DNA from 3 places in the Paenibacillus nitricinens genome. Region 2 is predicted to be linked to each of the others. Evidence: riboswitches for the same ligand, from Rfam matches in the RefSeq annotation. Region 2 holds a riboswitch; each other region holds the start of a gene.
What was found. A riboswitch is a leader RNA that binds a small molecule or an ion and turns the genes downstream of it on or off. The one in region 2 is predicted to bind thiamine pyrophosphate.
Positions count from the first base shown of each region.

Region 1: another riboswitch for thiamine pyrophosphate. It lies ahead of ACN6KS_RS01370 (ECF transporter S component); the one in region 2 lies ahead of ACN6KS_RS02085 (ABC transporter substrate-binding protein).
Region 3: another riboswitch for thiamine pyrophosphate. It lies ahead of ACN6KS_RS12485 (ABC transporter ATP-binding protein); the one in region 2 lies ahead of ACN6KS_RS02085 (ABC transporter substrate-binding protein).

Region 1 covers NZ_CP183948.1:291,644-297,545, reverse strand. Annotated here, with positions in the region: gene ACN6KS_RS01375 (ABC transporter ATP-binding protein) at 1-1,466, opposite strand, end outside; gene ACN6KS_RS01380 (energy-coupling factor transporter transmembrane component T family protein) at 1-28, opposite strand, end outside; gene ACN6KS_RS01370 (ECF transporter S component) at 1,463-2,098, opposite strand; TPP riboswitch at 2,206-2,317, opposite strand; gene ACN6KS_RS01365 (hypothetical protein) at 2,411-3,214, opposite strand; gene hflX (GTPase HflX) at 3,803-5,068, shown strand; gene ACN6KS_RS01355 (S-layer homology domain-containing protein) at 5,181-5,902, opposite strand, start outside.
Region 2 covers NZ_CP183948.1:463,354-469,255, reverse strand. Annotated here, with positions in the region: gene ACN6KS_RS02090 (hypothetical protein) at 1-1,052, shown strand, start outside; TPP riboswitch at 1,207-1,317, shown strand; gene ACN6KS_RS02085 (ABC transporter substrate-binding protein) at 1,477-2,526, shown strand; gene ACN6KS_RS02080 (thiamine-binding protein) at 2,817-3,110, shown strand; gene ACN6KS_RS02075 (ABC transporter permease) at 3,107-3,868, shown strand; gene ACN6KS_RS02070 (ABC transporter ATP-binding protein) at 3,885-4,727, shown strand; gene ACN6KS_RS02065 (flavocytochrome c) at 4,842-5,902, opposite strand, start outside.
Region 3 covers NZ_CP183948.1:2,850,293-2,856,194, forward strand. Annotated here, with positions in the region: gene ACN6KS_RS12475 (ABC transporter substrate-binding protein) at 1-313, opposite strand, end outside; gene ACN6KS_RS12480 (ABC transporter permease) at 310-1,083, opposite strand; gene ACN6KS_RS12485 (ABC transporter ATP-binding protein) at 1,064-1,963, opposite strand; TPP riboswitch at 1,994-2,097, opposite strand; gene ACN6KS_RS12490 (amino acid ABC transporter substrate-binding protein) at 2,308-3,144, shown strand; gene ACN6KS_RS12495 (amino acid ABC transporter permease) at 3,196-3,864, shown strand; gene ACN6KS_RS12500 (amino acid ABC transporter ATP-binding protein) at 3,879-4,631, shown strand; gene ACN6KS_RS12505 (S-layer homology domain-containing protein) at 4,725-5,387, opposite strand; gene ACN6KS_RS12510 (Fur family transcriptional regulator) at 5,710-5,902, shown strand, end outside.

The DNA of each region.
Region 1 (5,902 bases), 170 kb from region 2:
TTTCCCGGTGGGGAAAGGTCAATAACATCAGTAAGTCTCCCGTCTTCGATTCTCCATGACGCTGTGCAGAAATTTTCTACGATCCGCGCATCATGCGTGACCATAATAATCGAGGCTCCCGCCGAAAGCAGCCGCTCAAGCTTCTCGAGCAAAGAGAACGTATTCCGTGCGTCCAGCCCAAAGGTCGGCTCGTCTAGCAGCAATATGTGTTGCCCTTTTACGATCGCCGTCGCGACGCTTAATCGTCTCTTCTGCCCCATCGACAGCTGATACGGATGCCGCGACGCAACGTCCTCTAAATAAAGTTCTTCCATTAGCTTATACGCCGTCGCACGCCGAATTTCGCAATGAACGCCATCCAGCAACAACGAATACTCGATCTCTTCCCGTACCGAATGTGTTACAAATTGAAATTCGGGGTTTTGAAAAACGAATGCGATATGCTCGGCCGCTTGCGCAACATGCTCCGCTTCCCGGCCTGCTATCTTGCATATCCCTTCGGTCTTAATCAGTCGCATGATCGAGAGCAGCAAGGAGCTCTTACCCGCTCCGTTATGGCCGATGATCCCGATCCATTGACCAGGGGTGACGATTGCCCTCCCTACTTCGATGACCGCCCTGTTCCCTCGTTTCCCACGAAACCTGTCCATTTCCAGATAGACATCTTCCCGATCGTTTGCGTTTGAATAACGAGTAATGCAGTCTGACCTCCGGGATTTATTCTCGATATAGTCCTCCCAGACGCCCGGATACCAAATTCCGTATTCTTGTAGCTCTCTCCTTTTAGCTGAAAAGATTTCCGTCGGCGATCCGTCAGCGATAATTACTCCTTCACGGGATAACACGACGATCCGATCGAAAAAGTCGATTACGCCTTCGATCTTATGTTCAATGACGATCAAGGTAATGCCTCCGGACAGGCTTCTGATCGCAGACCATACCAGCTCCGTACCCTCGCTATCCAACAGCGCTGTCGGTTCGTCCAGGAAAATCACTTCTGGCTCCATAGCCAGAACGGAAGCTATGGCTAATCGCTGTTTCATCCCTTGCGATAACGATTGGATTGCGATATGGATATCAGGAATATTCAAGCCGACTTGAGCGAGATAAAGGCGGATCAGACCTGCCATTTCTTCGCGGGGGACGCGCATGTTCTCGAGAACGAAAGCCATCTCCTCGTCCACATATGGCATACAGAACTGCGTATCCGGATCTTGGAATACGTATCCCCATCGCTCGGGAACAAATGTCTCTTCAGCGATCATCGGAACTTCGATCGAACCGGGAATCAAACCGCTCAACACCTGCAGCAGCGTCGACTTCCCGCATCCGCTCGGGCCGAGCAGCAGCGTCTTCTCCCCCTGGTGGAAAGAAAGGGAAATGCCCTTGAACAACAAGGAGTCCTCTCCGGCAAACTTAAGCTTTAGGTTCTTAACTCTCGCAGCTATGGAGACTCCAGCCGTCATAGTCGTGTCAATGCGTCATAGTCCGCCTTGGACGCCGGTCTCAACACTTTGGTTACGCCTGTGAGCTCAAGCGCTTTGGACAGTCCGAAGGCGAAGATACCGGCGATGACGATACTTCCGAGTCCCCTCAGTCCGATCAGCAGCGTATAGTTCCAAGCGGACAACGATTCAATGTAACCGTAGCCGAAATCCAGCACCAACGAACCCGCCGCCGCCGCGAGCGCGGCCAGCGACGTGACCCAGACGTTCGCGTTGCGATAGAGGAAAATCGCGAAGACTAACTCCGCGCCCAATCCCTGCAACGCGCCGTAATACAAGGTCGAAAGCCCCCATTCACTGCCCAATAGCGCACTAACGGAAGCCGCCGCAATCTCAGCCAGAAGCGCCACTCCCGGCTTGCGGATGATGAGAAACGCGAACGTCCCGGCAATGAACCACATGCCGTATATCGTTTGCTCCGCATGGGTACCCAGCGGTTTGACCACGTCGTACATCGGTCCCCAGATTTTATAGATAATACCGAATACGACCGCGATCACGATGGTTACCAGAATATCAGTCAGCTTCAATCCCCGTGACCTCGTCCCTTTGTCTTGTTGTCCTTGCCTTTGTCCTTGCTTAGCTTGTTCCATGCTTCAACAACTTCCCTTCTAGGTTCTTGGATTCGTTGCTCGCATGATGTGAGTAATTTTAAAAAGCCTACCCATTAATGGGTAGGCTTGCGCATGGCATCAAAAAAAGGATGCTCGACAATAACGTCTCTACGCTGGCATTACCCAGATCAGATTGACGGTCAGCGGCATAAGGCCGCTATCTCAGCCTGACTTCATCAAGCACCCGTTTATTGCGATTCAACTTCCTATAACTTATATCATAAGTAAACTTTTTACAATATGATTTTCGTTCCTTGGGTATCCCTATCGCGGTATCTAAGTGTAGAACGCTCACCATTGCTCGGACATCTTAAAAGTGACGGCGAGATCATCATCACCTGAGAGTGAGTTAACTACCAAAGTAACCGGCTCATCCTGAAGCTCGTAAGAGAGCCGCTCGTTAAGCAAGTTAACGGCCAAATTCGCATACGCACCAGAGATCCCTGATCCTGTACCTTGCATAATCACCTTTCCACCCGTGACCGTAGTGCAGGTGTAATTGACAAGCAGTGCTGTGTCCGTGACAGGAATATCCGTAGTTGGTGTAGGGAAATTTTCAAATGTCCCATCCAGAGTTCCACCTGCAACGACCATATAACGCACAGGTCTTTTGGATAGAATATCTAAAGCAGCCGGTCTAATTTCAGCCGCAAGACCTTGTGGAATAGTAAAGGCAGGACTCCTCATAAAGCTGATCGCTGCGAAGTCAGTCGATGTAACCGATACGTTATCACGTATTTCCGAGGTTATACGGCTTACTTGAAACACTTCCAGATTAACGGCCGTCCAGACACCGTTCACATCCACAAGAAAAACCTGAATCTTTAATTGCTCCTGTGAATACACAAAATTAAATTGAAATAAATCCTCTACAATAGGGTAGGTCTTACTTAACGTTTCCCGATATTGCAGCTCAAATAATTCTTCAATAAAGACTGTCTGAGGACTTGCACTATTGGCTAAACCCGTTAAATAACAAGCCGCTCCAGCTGATCCATTGTTAACTACTTCGATCACAACTTGATCTATTGGACGGGTACCGTCGACAGGTAAATTAATGATTGTGCTTGTAGAGAGGACAGGCAATGTCTTCACACCTCCTATTCATATCAAATTATATCTATATGCTATGCAATCAATTTTTAGAATTCTTGGATGATATTAAAATAGAGAAGTGCTAAACAGATATAAAATACAGATTTGCCACCAAATAAAGGATGTGGTAAACTCGACTTAACTTTTTATGAACGGAGGGTTACGTGTGATAGATTTTATCCGAGTTAGAACTTTGCGCGGCTAATTGAATAGCGCTAAAGCTCTGCCCATGTGCAGAGGACTCAGGATAGGTCTACCCATTTAACTCCATAGAAGCCAACAAACTAAAACGCCTTCGGCGTCCTTATAAGGACGGTAGCGTTTATGTGAGAATTATAAGGATAAAGTATATCGTGAAACTTATACTTTCTTATAATTTAAACCAACTGCTGCTCGTAAGGGATTAAGTTATCATTTCCCTACGCCCCAGCCGTTGTTTAATTTGATATATCTATGGAAGACCCTAATGTTGTAACGGAGATTTCCCCTTACACATTTGTTCTGACGTCCTCTAACGAACCATAAGCACAGGCAGATGACCTGTGTTTTTTTGCGTTTACTATTTACTACTGGAGGATGAATAAATATATGGAACAACTACGAGAAAAAGCTATTATAGTCGGTGTCCAGCTACAAAACGAAACAAACTTCGCTTATTCGATGGAAGAACTCACTAATCTGGCAGCTGCCTGTGACCTAGAAGTTGTAGGAGAGCTTAGTCAGAAGGCAAGTCGGATCAACCCTTCCCACTATATCGGCACAGGCAAAATCCAAGAATTATCTGCTCTCTTAGAAGCGCATGATGCTCCTATTGTTATTTTTAATGATGAGCTGTCTCCTTCACAGATTCGCAATTTGGAGTCCTCTCTAGGCCGTCAGGTCATTGACCGGACGATTCTGATCCTGAATATTTTCGCAGAACGAGCGAAGACCAAAGAAGCTCAGCTGCAAGTGGAAGTAGCTAAGCTGCAATATATGCTCCCCCGATTAACAGGTCTCCGAGAATCTCTCGGCAGACAAGGTGGTGGTGCTGGGCTGAAGAACAGAGGCGCTGGTGAAACAAAGCTGGAGCTGGATCGCAGAAGAATTGAAGAACGGATTTCAGCATTACAGGTTGAGCTTCAACAGCAAGTAGCAAGGCGCCAAATTCAGCGGAAGCAGCGGCATAAGAATGAGGTTCCTGTCGTCTGTCTCGTCGGCTATACGAATACCGGCAAGTCCAGCTTAATGAATGTAATCGTGGAGACGTATCATCCAGGCTCTAATAAGCAAGTGTTCGCCAAGGATATGTTATTCGCTACGCTGGAGACATCCGTTCGGAGCATTGAGCTACCGGATCACAAAACCTTTTTATTAACAGATACCGTTGGATTCGTCAGCCAGCTTCCCCATCATCTGGTCAAAGCCTTCCGCTCCACGCTCGAAGAGGTGACCGAAGCCGACTTATTGATTCATGTAGTCGATATTTCCGATCCCCAGCATCAGCAGCATATGGCTGTCACCGATGAGACTTTGAAAGCGCTCGGTGCGGACCAAATTCCAACAGTTTATGCCTACAACAAAGCTGACCTAACGGACCTACCTTACCCTCACCTTGAGGGTGACAATGTCTATCTTTCCGCCAAACAAATTAGCGGGATAGCTGAACTTACAGATCTGATTCGCAGCCATGTTTTTACGGATTATGTACAGTGTGAAATTCTGATTCCATTTGATCGCGGCAATGTGGTCTCCTATTTTAACGAGCATGCCCATGTCCAATCGACTAGCTATGAAGAAACAGGCACAAGGCTTGAACTGGAATGCAGAAAATCTGATTTCGAGAAATTCCGCAGTGACTTTATTGAGCTTTAGGCTATAAGACGCAGCAAAGGGGTTGTCCCATAAGTCATAAATGACTCAGGGACAGCCCCTTCTTCTACTTATTGGTGGAAGCGAACCCGGTTAACTATCCGAAATATTTCACTTATTGTGCAAGCAATTTATCCAACAAGCGAATGATCATCGCAACCGACTCCGCACGGGATGCAGTATCATTCGGTTTGAACAATTCGTTGCCTTTACCAGTTACTATGCCAGCAGTTGCAAAAGCATTAATTTGTTCAGAAGCCCAGTTCGTAGCTACATCCAAAAATAGATTGGATGCGTTAGGAACATAGTTTGTCAGACGAGCAAGCATTGCAACGATCTCAGCGCGGGAAATTTCTTGATTAGGATGGAAAGAACCATCACTATATCCCGTGATTACCCCTTTAGCTTGTAATGCTGCAATCGATTTTGAAGCCCAATGTCCTTGTGTATCAGAGAAGAATGAACCGCTTGAATTCGGTAGACCAAAAGCTTTTGCTACCATTGTGGCGAACTCGGCGCGAGTTACCTTTTGATTCGGATGGTAAGAACCATCACTATAACCCGTTACAATCCCCATCTTAGCTGCACGCTCCACTACGGAGGCACTCCACGAAGATGCCTGAACATCCGTAAAGTGTATAGCGGGAGCAGACTTCTCTTTTTCCACGATAGCCTTAACTGCCTCTACATTTACCTTGTCGTTGAACACCAGCTTTGACGCTGTTGGCGCTGTTGGCGTTACTGTTGGCTTCGGTGTTGATGTTGGTGGCGTTGGCGATACTGGTAGCGTTGCTGTTGAATTTGGTGTCGATACTGGTGGTGTCGGTGTCGGTGTCG
Region 2 (5,902 bases):
GGGATTCGATTCCCTTTAGTATTGCACTGGAATTCGCGGACCGCTTCCGGACGCTTGAGAATACCTTCGTACAGGATGATTATACCTATATCCATTGCGGGGAACAGACCTATGAGATGGTAGAGGATTTTGTCTTCCGAAATCTGGTAGATGGCTTGGAGCCTTTTCTGGATCACTCGGATATCAATGGGGCTTATTTCGAGACCCTTCCCTTTTTCGTAGATGAAAGAATGCAGGTGCAAGCCTTTTACGGCTTTCAGAATGAAGGAGATTCTGATGAGATTAGTGTAAATATCCGCTATCGCGCCTCTCAGCTTGATGGAATTGATCTGAACGGCAAGCCCTATGCCAGTGCCAGCGACCCAGCGTATATTGCGAATTATTGTCATGAGCATTCCTATAATCGATGGGGCCCAGACACGTATTATATGATGAATGAGCAGACCTTTTGCTGCCTTACCCGAGCTGAACCAAAGATCGCCATTAGCCTGGCCGACCAGATGTACGGGCAATACTATTACGGATTTCTACTCAATATTTTCCACAAAATCGTTCTGCTAAAGCTGGCAAATATGCATTCCCGACTACGCATAAACCACGATTATGATGAGATCGATAATTTAATCTACTCGATTAATAAATTCTCGGCAAAGTTTTATTTCTTAGAGCTAATCTCACAGTCGCAAGGACGGGAGATTTTTCTTCAGCTGCGTAAAGTATACGGGAACGACGCTCTATTCGAGGAAGTAAAAGAAACATTGACTGACCTGTTTCAGTATCAAGATAAATTCCAGTCGAAGCGCCGGGATAATCTGCTGATGATCCTCACTGTATTTACGGTGGTAAGTGGGATTTATGGCATGAATCAAGTCATTGACGATCTGGATGGAAAGATTCAGTGGAGTAAAATGGTTAGCTATTCCCCCTTTGAGTTTCTTGCTCTCTTCGTGATAATGAGCGGGATAATGATCAGTGTTGTCCTTACACTAGGTGCTCTGGTTACTGAGCTTAAGCGGCGTCATCGCAAGAAACATAAAGATCTGGATGAATGAAAACGGACTAAGAGATTTGAAAAATTTAGGATCATGCTACTAGACATTCCGAGAACAGCCGTCTATAATACAGCGTATGCAAGAAATATAAGCTATAAAGTATAGGTGCAAAACCTAAACTTTCTTATATTTCAAGTGGAAATACCCGTTAACTTCATAGAACCAGGGGTGCTGGAATTGGCCGGCTGAGATTGTATCCCACAAGATACTGACCCTTATACCTGATCTGGATAATGCCAGCGTAGGAATTGCCAATTGGTTTTGGTCCCTGTGACCTTTACTAACCTTGCGCCAAGCCAGCGTCCCGATCACTCGGGCGCTTTTTTTGTGTAGATCACAAAAGATGTAGAAGAAATGTACATACTACACTTTATGGTTCATGTTGGATGACGGGATCTGGCAACCTTAAAGGAGAGAAGAAGACATGCATGTCAAAAAAGCACTCATGCTTAGCCTCATCTGTATGCTCATTCTTGCGATTGCCGGATGCGGCAGCAACAACGGGAATACAGCTGGAAACAAAGGGACTGCTGCGGAATCGAATGCAGCGACCGGATCAAATGCTCCAAAAGAGCTTACCAAAGTTAAGGTTGCACTGGACTGGACACCGAATACGAATCATACCGGTCTTTACGTAGCCAAGGATCTTGGTTATTACGCGGAAGAAGGTCTGGATGTAGAAATCGTTCAACCTGGCGCAGCAGGCTCCGATACCATGGTTACTTCTGGGGAAGCTGCTTTTGGGATCAGCGCTCAGGAAGGATTGACTCTAGCTCGTCTACAAGGCGTTCCCCTTGTCTCGATTGCAGCCATTATTCAACATAATACGTCGGGATTCGCCGCTCCAGTGGATCGCAATATTAAATCGCCAAAAGATTTTGAGGGTAAAACTTACGGAGGCTGGGGATCTCCCGCCGAGGAAGCAGCCATGAAGGCGATCATGGACCCTGTTGGTGGCGATGTGAAAAAGGTGAAGCTAATCAGTATTGGTGAAGCTGACTATTTTACCGCAGTCAAACGTGACATTGATTTCGCTTGGATCTTCTACGCTTGGACCGGTATTGAAGCCGAACTGCGTGGAGAGCCTCTGGATATGCTGTACTTGAAGGATTATGCGCCTCAGCTCGATTATTACACCCCTGTGCTGACCACGAGCGAGAAGCAGATTTCTGAGAATCCAGATTTGGTGAAGGCTTTCCTGAAAGCCACATCGAAGGGTTATCAATATGCGATTGATCATCCAGAAGAGGCTGCCGCTACATTATCCAAAGCTGTGCCTGACCTTGATGCCGAGCTTGTCCTAGCCAGCCAAAAATGGCTTAGCCCGAAATATAAAGACGACGCCCCCCGCTGGGGAGAGCAAAAAACCGAGGTCTGGCAGAATTACGGCGACTGGATGTATGATTTGAAGCTGCTGGACAAACCGCTGGATGCAGCTAGTGCATTCACGAATGATTTTTTACCGGCGGAGTAGACCGGACTTCCCAAGTTCGTTCAAGATTCAATCCGCTTCCTGTATCACTTCGTTATCAAAGTTGGCTTTTTGAACTTACCACTTCAATGAGAGCTCAAAAAGTCGGCTTTCAGAACCAAGAAGGTTGAACGTTACTTGAGGAAGGAGGAACGGAGCGTAGTGATGTGCTACGTGAGTACCGGACTTCCCAAGTTCGTTCAAGATTCGATGTCGAATCCGCTTCCTGAATTACTTCGTTATCAAAGTTGGCTTTTTGAACTTACCTATACAAATTGAGAGGATTGATTATTGTGGCTAACACATTGCTCAGCATTCAAGTAATTCCTAAGACTCCAAACAATGAGGATTCCATCCCATACGTAGATAAAGCGATTGAAGTTATTCAAAAATCCGGTGTTAAACATCAGGTGAATCCACTGGAAACTACTATGGAAGGTGAACTGAGCGAGCTCCTGGAGGTTGTACGTCAAATGCAGGAGGCGCTGATCGAAGCTGGTAGTCCAAGCGTGATCTCACAAATCAAAATCGCTCATAATCCTAACGGAATCAGCATGGATAAATTGACGGAGAAATATCGGCCGTGAGATCGACCTGGAAGCTAATATGGCCGCCCCTTGTGGCGGTCGTCTTCTTTTTAACCGTATGGCAGTTATCTGTTTCTCTATTCCATATCGAATCCTGGATTCTGCCGAGTCCTGCTGATATTGCCCGCGAATCCACCAGTAATGCTTCTGGTCTCTGGGCTCATACGATGGCTACGCTCCGACTCACATTAATCGGTTTTCCTATTGGTACAGGTGTAGGCTTGATCGTCGCTCTACTTTTGCATCTTTTGCCTTGGGCTAGACGCGCTTTTTATCCACTGATTATTCTGAGCCAAAATGTTCCCTCTATCGCACTCGGACCACTGCTTATCATCTGGTTTGGCTTTGGTCTTTTGCCCAAAATCGTACTGATTACACTGGTATGCTTCTTCCCGGTAGCTGTCGCTGCAATGGGCGGCTTGTCTCAAAGTGATCAGGTCATGATGAATTATATGAAAATGGCGGGCGCAAGCAAGTGGCAAATCTTCACCAAGCTGGAGCTTCCGTCTTCTATACCGGCACTATTTTCCGGTGTGAAAATATCAGCTACCTATGCGGTTATGGGAGCCGTGGTCGCTGAATGGATTGGCGCGGATAAAGGGATTGGCTACTATATGCTCCTGCAAAAATCGGCTTACCGTACGGATCGGATGTTTGTCGCTATTGTTATTATTGTGCTCCTTAGTCTTGTACTTTTTGCGATTATCGCCTTGCTCGAAAAATGGTTAGTTCGCTGGAAACCGCGCCGTAACTCATAGAAAGGAAGATGCCTGTATGTCTCAAGCGACGCAAATAGAGCACAGAACATCAGAAATCATAAGCTCTCCTGAAGCTCATACTGCACCACCTGCTCTTGAAGTAAGCGGCATCTCCAAGTCCTTCACCCATCGCCGCCGCGAGACGAACGTGCTGAACAACGTCTCTCTTAAGGTAGAGCAGCAAGAGTTCGTTTCGATCGTCGGTCCTTCCGGCTGCGGAAAAAGCACCTTATTCCATATGATCGGCGGACTAGTGAAGCCTGATGCAGGAACGATCCGCATGAACGGCAAGGTCGTTACAGGTCAACGTGGTGAAATCAGTTATATGCCACAGCAGCCCGCGCTTTTCCCTTGGCGTACGATTGAGGATAATGTGCTGCTCGCCGGGGAAATCAAAGGCGCTCTGCAGGATGGAGCTCGTGAAGAAGCGCGCCAGTGGCTCTCCAAGGTTGGCTTGAGCGGGTTCGAACATGCTTATCCGCATATGCTGTCTGGTGGGATGCAGCAGCGTGCGGCTTTTCTCAGGGCATTGCTGGCTCCGCAGGAGTTGATGCTGCTCGATGAGCCTTTCAGCGCATTGGATGCCCTAACTCGCAGTGAAATGCAGCGTTGGCTGCTCGAACTGTGGGAGGAGAATCGCCGCTCTGTGCTGTTCATCACCCACAACATCGAAGAAGCGTTGCTGCTCTCGAATCGTATTTATATATTCTCGGGCCGCCCCGGCTCCATCCTACATACTGTTGACGTGCCATTTCCACGGCCACGCCGCGATGAGATTACGGATTCCCCGGAATTCCTTAAGCTCAAACGCCAGCTGTCACAGTGGATGCGCGAAGAACAGGCTAAGAGCGGGAAGTAGCTTTTTGAATAGAGGTCACTCCACTCACTTTAAACAAGAGATTAAACAAAGAACCGCCCGGGCTTCAATTAGCCCAAGCGGTTCTTTTGTTTTAATCAGAATAACAGTTAAATCTTATTGTGCTTGTACAAACTCAGCAGATTTAATCCCTGCTTGACGGCCGAAAATAATGATTTCTGCTACAGAGTTACCGCCGATCCGGTTTTGACCGTGCAATCCACCTGTAACTTCACCAGCCGCATACAGGCCAGGAATAGCAGCGCCGTCTTTATTTAATACCTCTGTATTCGTATTGATCTTCACGCCGCCCATGGTGTAGTGAATCCCTGGGGCGATCTTAATAGCGTAGTAAGGACCAACGGACAAATCGTTGTCCATTCCTGTTGTTCTGCCGAATTCAGCATCGTTCTTGTTCTTTACTGCGCTGTTCCAAGTATCAAGTGTCGCTTTTAGCTTATCGGCTGGAACACCGATTTCTTTCGCCAATGCTTCGATGGTATCCGCTTGGATTACGAAGCCCATTTTGTCATATTGTTCAATTGCTTTCACGCGTGATTTAACGCCGGAATCAAAGACAAGCGTTGCCGCTTTTTCAGGAAGTGCATTGATCGCTTCGGTAACTTTATCACGTGTAGTCAATTCGTTTACAAACCGTGTGCCTTCGCTGTTCACGAGGATAGATCCTTCACCGCGAACGGCTTCCCCGATCAGATAAGATTTATCTTGTTGAACTGTTGGGTGAACTTGAATTTGATCCATATCGACAGTAGTTCCGCCAAGTGCCTCGATCATCTTGATGCCGTCGCCTGTACTACCGATTTGGTTAGTCGTAACGTATCCTTCCAGATCAGGTCTAACTTTTGATATCATATCCATGTTGGATCCAAAACCACCTGTTGTTACAACAACTGCCTTCGCTGTAATGGTTTTTTCATCAGCTTGATTAAAGAGTACTTTGACGCCGTTAGCCTTACCGTCTTTTTGAGTAATTTCTTTAACATCCGCGTTCACAAACAGTGGAATTTCTTTTTCTTGTACGTTTCTAACCAATCCTTTGACAAGGTATTGGCCTACCGCAGATCCATCTTCTGGACGGTGGGTGCGTTTTTCGCTCATGCCGCCTGTGATTGTAATATTGTTCAGCTTGATTCCGATCGAATCTAACCAATCGATCG
Region 3 (5,902 bases), 2.4 Mb from region 2:
GCGCTAAATCGATTTGATTCGCTGCTACAAGTTTCAGTGCGTCATTGCTGTCTGCGGGCATTTGGATCTCTACGTCCAGACCTTCCTCTTGGAAATAACCATTCTGCTCAGCTGCATATAAAAAAGAGTGAACGGCATTGGGATACCAATCGAGCATAATCGTCAGCTTGTGCGTTTGTTTAATTTCGTTATTAGATGAATTAGCAGGAGTATTGCTTACATTGGATGCTTTTCCGCAGCTGGTGAAGATTAGGACTGAACATATGAGAAATACGGGAATAAGCCATTTTCTTTGGAAATTCAAATCATTCATTGCTTAGATCCTCTTTTCTTTAAAAATAATGGTTCGAGCAGAGCTATCATTAGAAACAACACTATACCAAGCGCGGACAACAGAAATACAGCGGCGAACATTTCGGCACTTTGCAAATTTCCGGCCATCCTTCGGCTAAAGTAACCGAGTCCTTTGCTGCCGCCGAGCCATTCGCCGATGGTCGCTCCAATCACGGAGTACACAATGGATAGCTTTAGTCCTGAGAAAAAGGAGGGCAGCGCCAGCGGGATTTGGGTTTTAACGAGCAGTTGCCAGCGGTTGGCGCCAAATGTTAACAATAAGTCTTTGTAGGCTTGACCACTTGTACGAAATCCGTCATATGTACTCACAACGACTGGAAAAAAAGCAGTTAGAAACACAACAGCCACTTTGCTCCATAGCGTATACCCGAACCACATAATAAAAATGGGGGATAGCGCGATTAACGGAATCGTCTGACTGATAATAAGGAACGGATAGATGGCCTTTTCAAGGGGACGAAACAAGTACATTCCGGTGCCCAGCAGTGCACCACAAATAACTGAGAGAACAAAGCCTACGCATATTTCCTGCAATGTCGCCAATAAATGCGGTCTGAGTAATTGCCTGTGTTCGATCAATGCGATGCCTATTGAAGAAGGTGCAGGTAGGATAAAGGCTGGAATCAAGTGAAGACGAACAACTGACTCCCAGATCACAAGAATGAACAACAGCAGTAGAATGAAGGGAACGTAATTGTTAACATATTTTTTAAAAGGTATGGGCTGCATACAGTCTCCGCTCCAACTCTTCCCGTAACGCTATAAACCGGGGTTCATAGTTCAACTTGTAATGTCTTGGCCTCGGTAAATCAACGACAATCTCCTGGATTTCGCTATGGATTCCTCCAGACAATAAATAAATCCGATCGCTTAGTAATAGCGCTTCCTCTAGATCATGGGTGATGAGCATCACTGTTTGACCCAGCTCATCCCAAAGCTCCAATAGCCAACGGTGTATCTCACGTTTGGTCATAGCATCGAGCGCTCCAAACGGCTCATCTAGCAGCATAAGACCGGTCCCGCCACCAGCTACAAGCGTTCGTAGAAATGCGACTCGCTGTTTCATGCCACCCGACAGCTCATGGGGATATGCCCTCTCTACATCGGCTAAACCGAAACGTGAAAGCATTTCTTGAATGCGAGAGATCGTCTGTTGTTTGCTAAACGTTGGTTTAATCTCCCAGGGCAAAAGACAGTTGTCGAGCACGGTTCTCCAAGGCAACAGCAAATCCTGCTGAGGCATGTAAGCGATCTGACCTAAGCGAGTAGAGGATGACGGGTTCGAATGAATTATTATTTGCCCGTGAGTGGGTTCGAGCAAGCCTGCTATAGTTTTGAAAAGCGTGCTTTTTCCGCATCCGCTAGCCCCAATGACCGAGACAAACTCTCCTCTGCTGATATCTAAGGATAGATCTGCAAATACAGGGGGGTGTTCAGATTCCGGAAAAGAGTAGGTTAAGCCTTGAATGGATAGGATTGTCGTGATGATTGAACCTCCTAAACGTTTTGTGATGGATAAACTTCTTGTATGCTTAAGTTTTGTGATTGATTGTAAACAAATAAAGACCCATTCATTTCCGAAGGGAAATAAATGGGTCAAAAAGTTCATTCTGCATAGGAACACTAAAATGCATGGGATGAAAATTCTGCTCCACTTCCCTCCGCTGGTATGATCCAGATCAGGTTCCAAGGGTCCGGAGCTTGAAGCTCCGTCTCAGTCGGCCGACTCCCCTAGTGAAATAACAGGTCCATATTTAATTTGTTTATAAATATACCATATCTTTCTGAGATGTAAAGAGAGGATCTTGTGAAGGATTATTCTAAGATTGGGTAATATAAGGGTAGAGATTTACCTAATATTACAATTCCGATGTATATAATCGACGGTATACAGCGGCCAGTGTAGTATACAATTTACCGGATGAATTCCGGGTAAAGAGAGGGGAATTAATTATGAAAAAACTAAGTTTAACTATTCTATTGGCGTTAACCGTGGTGTTTGTAGCGGCCTGCGGCAATAATTCGAATACCGGTACGTCTAAGAATTCTTCAGCTGGAACGAATGCTGGAAATACAGCCACTGCACAAAACAGTCTGGAAGCTGTTAAAGCTAGCGGCAAATTGCGTATAGGAACAGAAGGGACCTATGCACCCTTTACTTATCATGACGCTTCGGGCAAACTGACCGGCTTTGATGTAGAAATTGCTGAGGAAGTAGCGAAGCGTCTCGGTGTTGAACCAGAGTTTTTTGAGACACAGTGGGACGGTATTTTTGCTGGGATGGATGCCAAGCGGTTTGATGTTATTTTTAACGAAGTATCCATTAATGAAGATCGTAAAGTGAAATATGATTTCTCCGAACCGTATATCGTATCTAAAGCGGTATTGATAGTGAGTGAAAACAATGAGGATATCAAAACCTTTGCAGATCTTAAGGGGAAAAAAGCCGGACAATCTCTGACCAGTAACCTGTCTGATATCGCCCGTGAGAACGGGGCTGAAATTGTAGCTACAGATGGCTTCAATCAAGCGATGGACCTATTGACCTCAGGCCGAATTGATGCAACTGTAAATGATGGTTTGTCTTATCTAGACCTGAAAAAGCAAAAGCCTGATGTAAAAATTAAAGTAGTAGATGAGATTCCAGACGGTTCACAAAGCGCAGCTGTTTTCTTAAAAGGCAACGAAGAGTTGGTAAAAGCAGTTAGTGATGCAATTGTTGAAATGAAGAGCGATGGCACGTACTTAAAGATTTCTGAGAAATACTTTGGTGCTGACGTTTCAAAATAATTCAAGGGTTCAGAAGCTAACCAGCTTGGAGCCAAAAAAGGATGTCTAAAAATGGATGACCGCAAAATACAAATTTTCTTAGATTCACTGCTACCCCTGCTAAAAGCTGGGGTGGCTTTTACCATTCCATTGGCATTGATATCATTTGCACTGGGAATGATCTTAGCGATATTGACAGCACTGGCTCGTCTCTCCCCGTGGATACTTCCGAAGCTAATCGCCCGCTTTTATGTATGGGTCATTCGTGGAACCCCATTGTTAGTACAACTGTTTATTATTTTTTATGGTTTGCCGGCAGTGGGAATTGTGCTCGACCCTTTCATAGCCGCGACCATTGGATTTACGCTTAGTGTAGGGGCTTATTCATCGGAAATCATCCGTGCGGCTATTCTGTCGATACATAAAGGTCAGTGGGAAGCGGCTTTCTCCGTTGGGATGACTCGTACCCAGGCACTGCGCCGCATTATTCTGCCACAAGCTGCCCGTGTTTCTGTACCGCCGTTATCGAATTCCTTTATTAGCTTAGTCAAAGACACTTCATTGGCAGCAATCATTACCTATACGGAGATGTTTAGAACTGCGCAGCAGGTAGCTTCTACAACGTATGAGCCTCTGCTGGTGTATACGGAAGCCGGATTATTCTACTTATTGTTCTGCTCTGTGTTGTCAGCACTACAAAACTACTTGGAAAAACGACTGAGTCGTTACTCTGCGAGCTAAAGGGGGAGACAATTATGATTGAAATACTTAATTTGCATAAATCCTTCGGTGAGCTGCAGGTATTAAAGGGCATTGATCTGGAAATGGAGCATGGCAAGGTGCTGGTGATTATTGGCCCATCGGGTTCAGGCAAAACAACGCTTTTACGCTGCTTTAATCTGCTTGAAGTCCCTGATCAAGGAAGCTTATCGCTCAGTGATATTAAAATTAATTTCACGGATAACAAGAAAATCCCCCAGAAGTCTATTTTGGCGTTACGCCAAAAAACAGGGATGGTCTTTCAGTCCTATAATCTTTTTCCGCATATGACGGCACTAGGCAATGTAATGGAGGGGCAGGTGACGGTCCAGAAGCGATCCAAGGACGAAGCACGCGAACGTGCCCTTAAGTTATTAACTAAAGTTGGCTTGGCGGACAAAGCGGATGCTTATCCGCATCAACTGTCAGGTGGTCAGCAGCAACGGGTAGCTATCGCTCGTGCCATGGCAGTAGATCCAGAGGTGCTGTTGTTCGATGAGCCAACCTCTGCGCTTGATCCTGAGTTGGTGGGGGAAGTGCTTAAGGTTATAAAACAGTTAGCGGCAGAGGGGATGACCATGGTGATAGTGACCCATGAGATGAAATTTGCTGCTGATGTGGCTGACCGGATCATTCTAATGGATGGAGGCCATATTCTAGAGCAAGGGACTCCGCAAGAAGTTCTTGAGCATCCGCAGCATCCTCGTGCGCTGCAATTTCTGAACAGAATTAGTGGAGAAGAGATATAGAAGAAGATTAAGTCGTAAAAAAGAGCAGTTCAGGAACATTCCTGGACTGCTTTTTCGTGTGTTCAATCAGATCAGTTGAATGCCGCTTATCGGTTAGGATTTCAGACCGGTCTTCAGGAATTCCAAAGCATTATAGAGCATAATCGCAGCTTCGGCGCGAGTGATTTCACTTTTCGGATTAAACTTCCCATTGGCGTCTAAACTATTGATCTTGTATTTAAGCGAACGTTGAATGCTGCCTTGGTAAGAAGGATTCAGCGCAGCATCGTCAGCGATATCTACGGGCACTATATTAATCATCGGCAGATTCCCAATGCCTTCGACCCCTTGCACTAGATAATTGGTGAACTCTTCTTTGGTTATTGTTTTGGTTGGATCAATATCCTTAGGAAGCTCGACATGATTGTAATACGCATTAATAAAAGCTTCAGCGTACCAAGCTTTATCCTTGACTTTCGTGAACAAGCCACTAGCAACGGGAGCTTTATTGAAATCAATAGCCGCAAGACTAAGCTGGAGACCACCCGAAATGAACTGGATCCCTTGTGCTGTTGTAACTTTGGAGCTGGGCAAGAATTGGGATTCACTAACCCCTTTGATCAAGCCTTGATTTTTTAAAGAAATAATTTTTTCTTTGCCGTTTATATTGTCAATATCCTTAAAGGTGTTTCCGGCTGCAAATATTTGGCCACCCAAAGAGCAGGAGAGAATCGTAACGGTTGTAATCGCGGCTAATGTTCTTTTTTTCATATTCATGTTTATTTCACCTCGTTGTAAGGATAGGCCTCGTGGCCGCTATCAACTCCTTTAACGCAGAAAAATATGGAAAGGTTGCGGTCAAACCTACAATATTTCACGAAAAAGTAGATTTTGGTAGAAAAATAGGCAGGAAAAGGTGAAAGAAACTTTGGATAAGAGAGCTAAAATGTTATAATGATGTCAGGCTCTATTCATTCGTGACTAATTTTGATATGATTATATCGTAACGATTACTATTTACGTTTTATATTTTGATGCATAAATGGGTGCGTCTCAGTGGATACGGATGTTAAATCATTCCGGGAAGGTAGGAAATCAAATGGATCAAATTTCAAATATCAGTCAGCTTTTTGCGGCGCAAAAATATAAATTAACGCCCCAGCGTGAGGCCATAGTGAACATATTGCTCGACAATGAGAAAGATCATCTCAGCGTAGAAGAAGTATATATGCTTGTTAAGCTCAGCTATCCGCATTTAGGGCTGGCAACGGTATACCGTACACTTGAGCTCT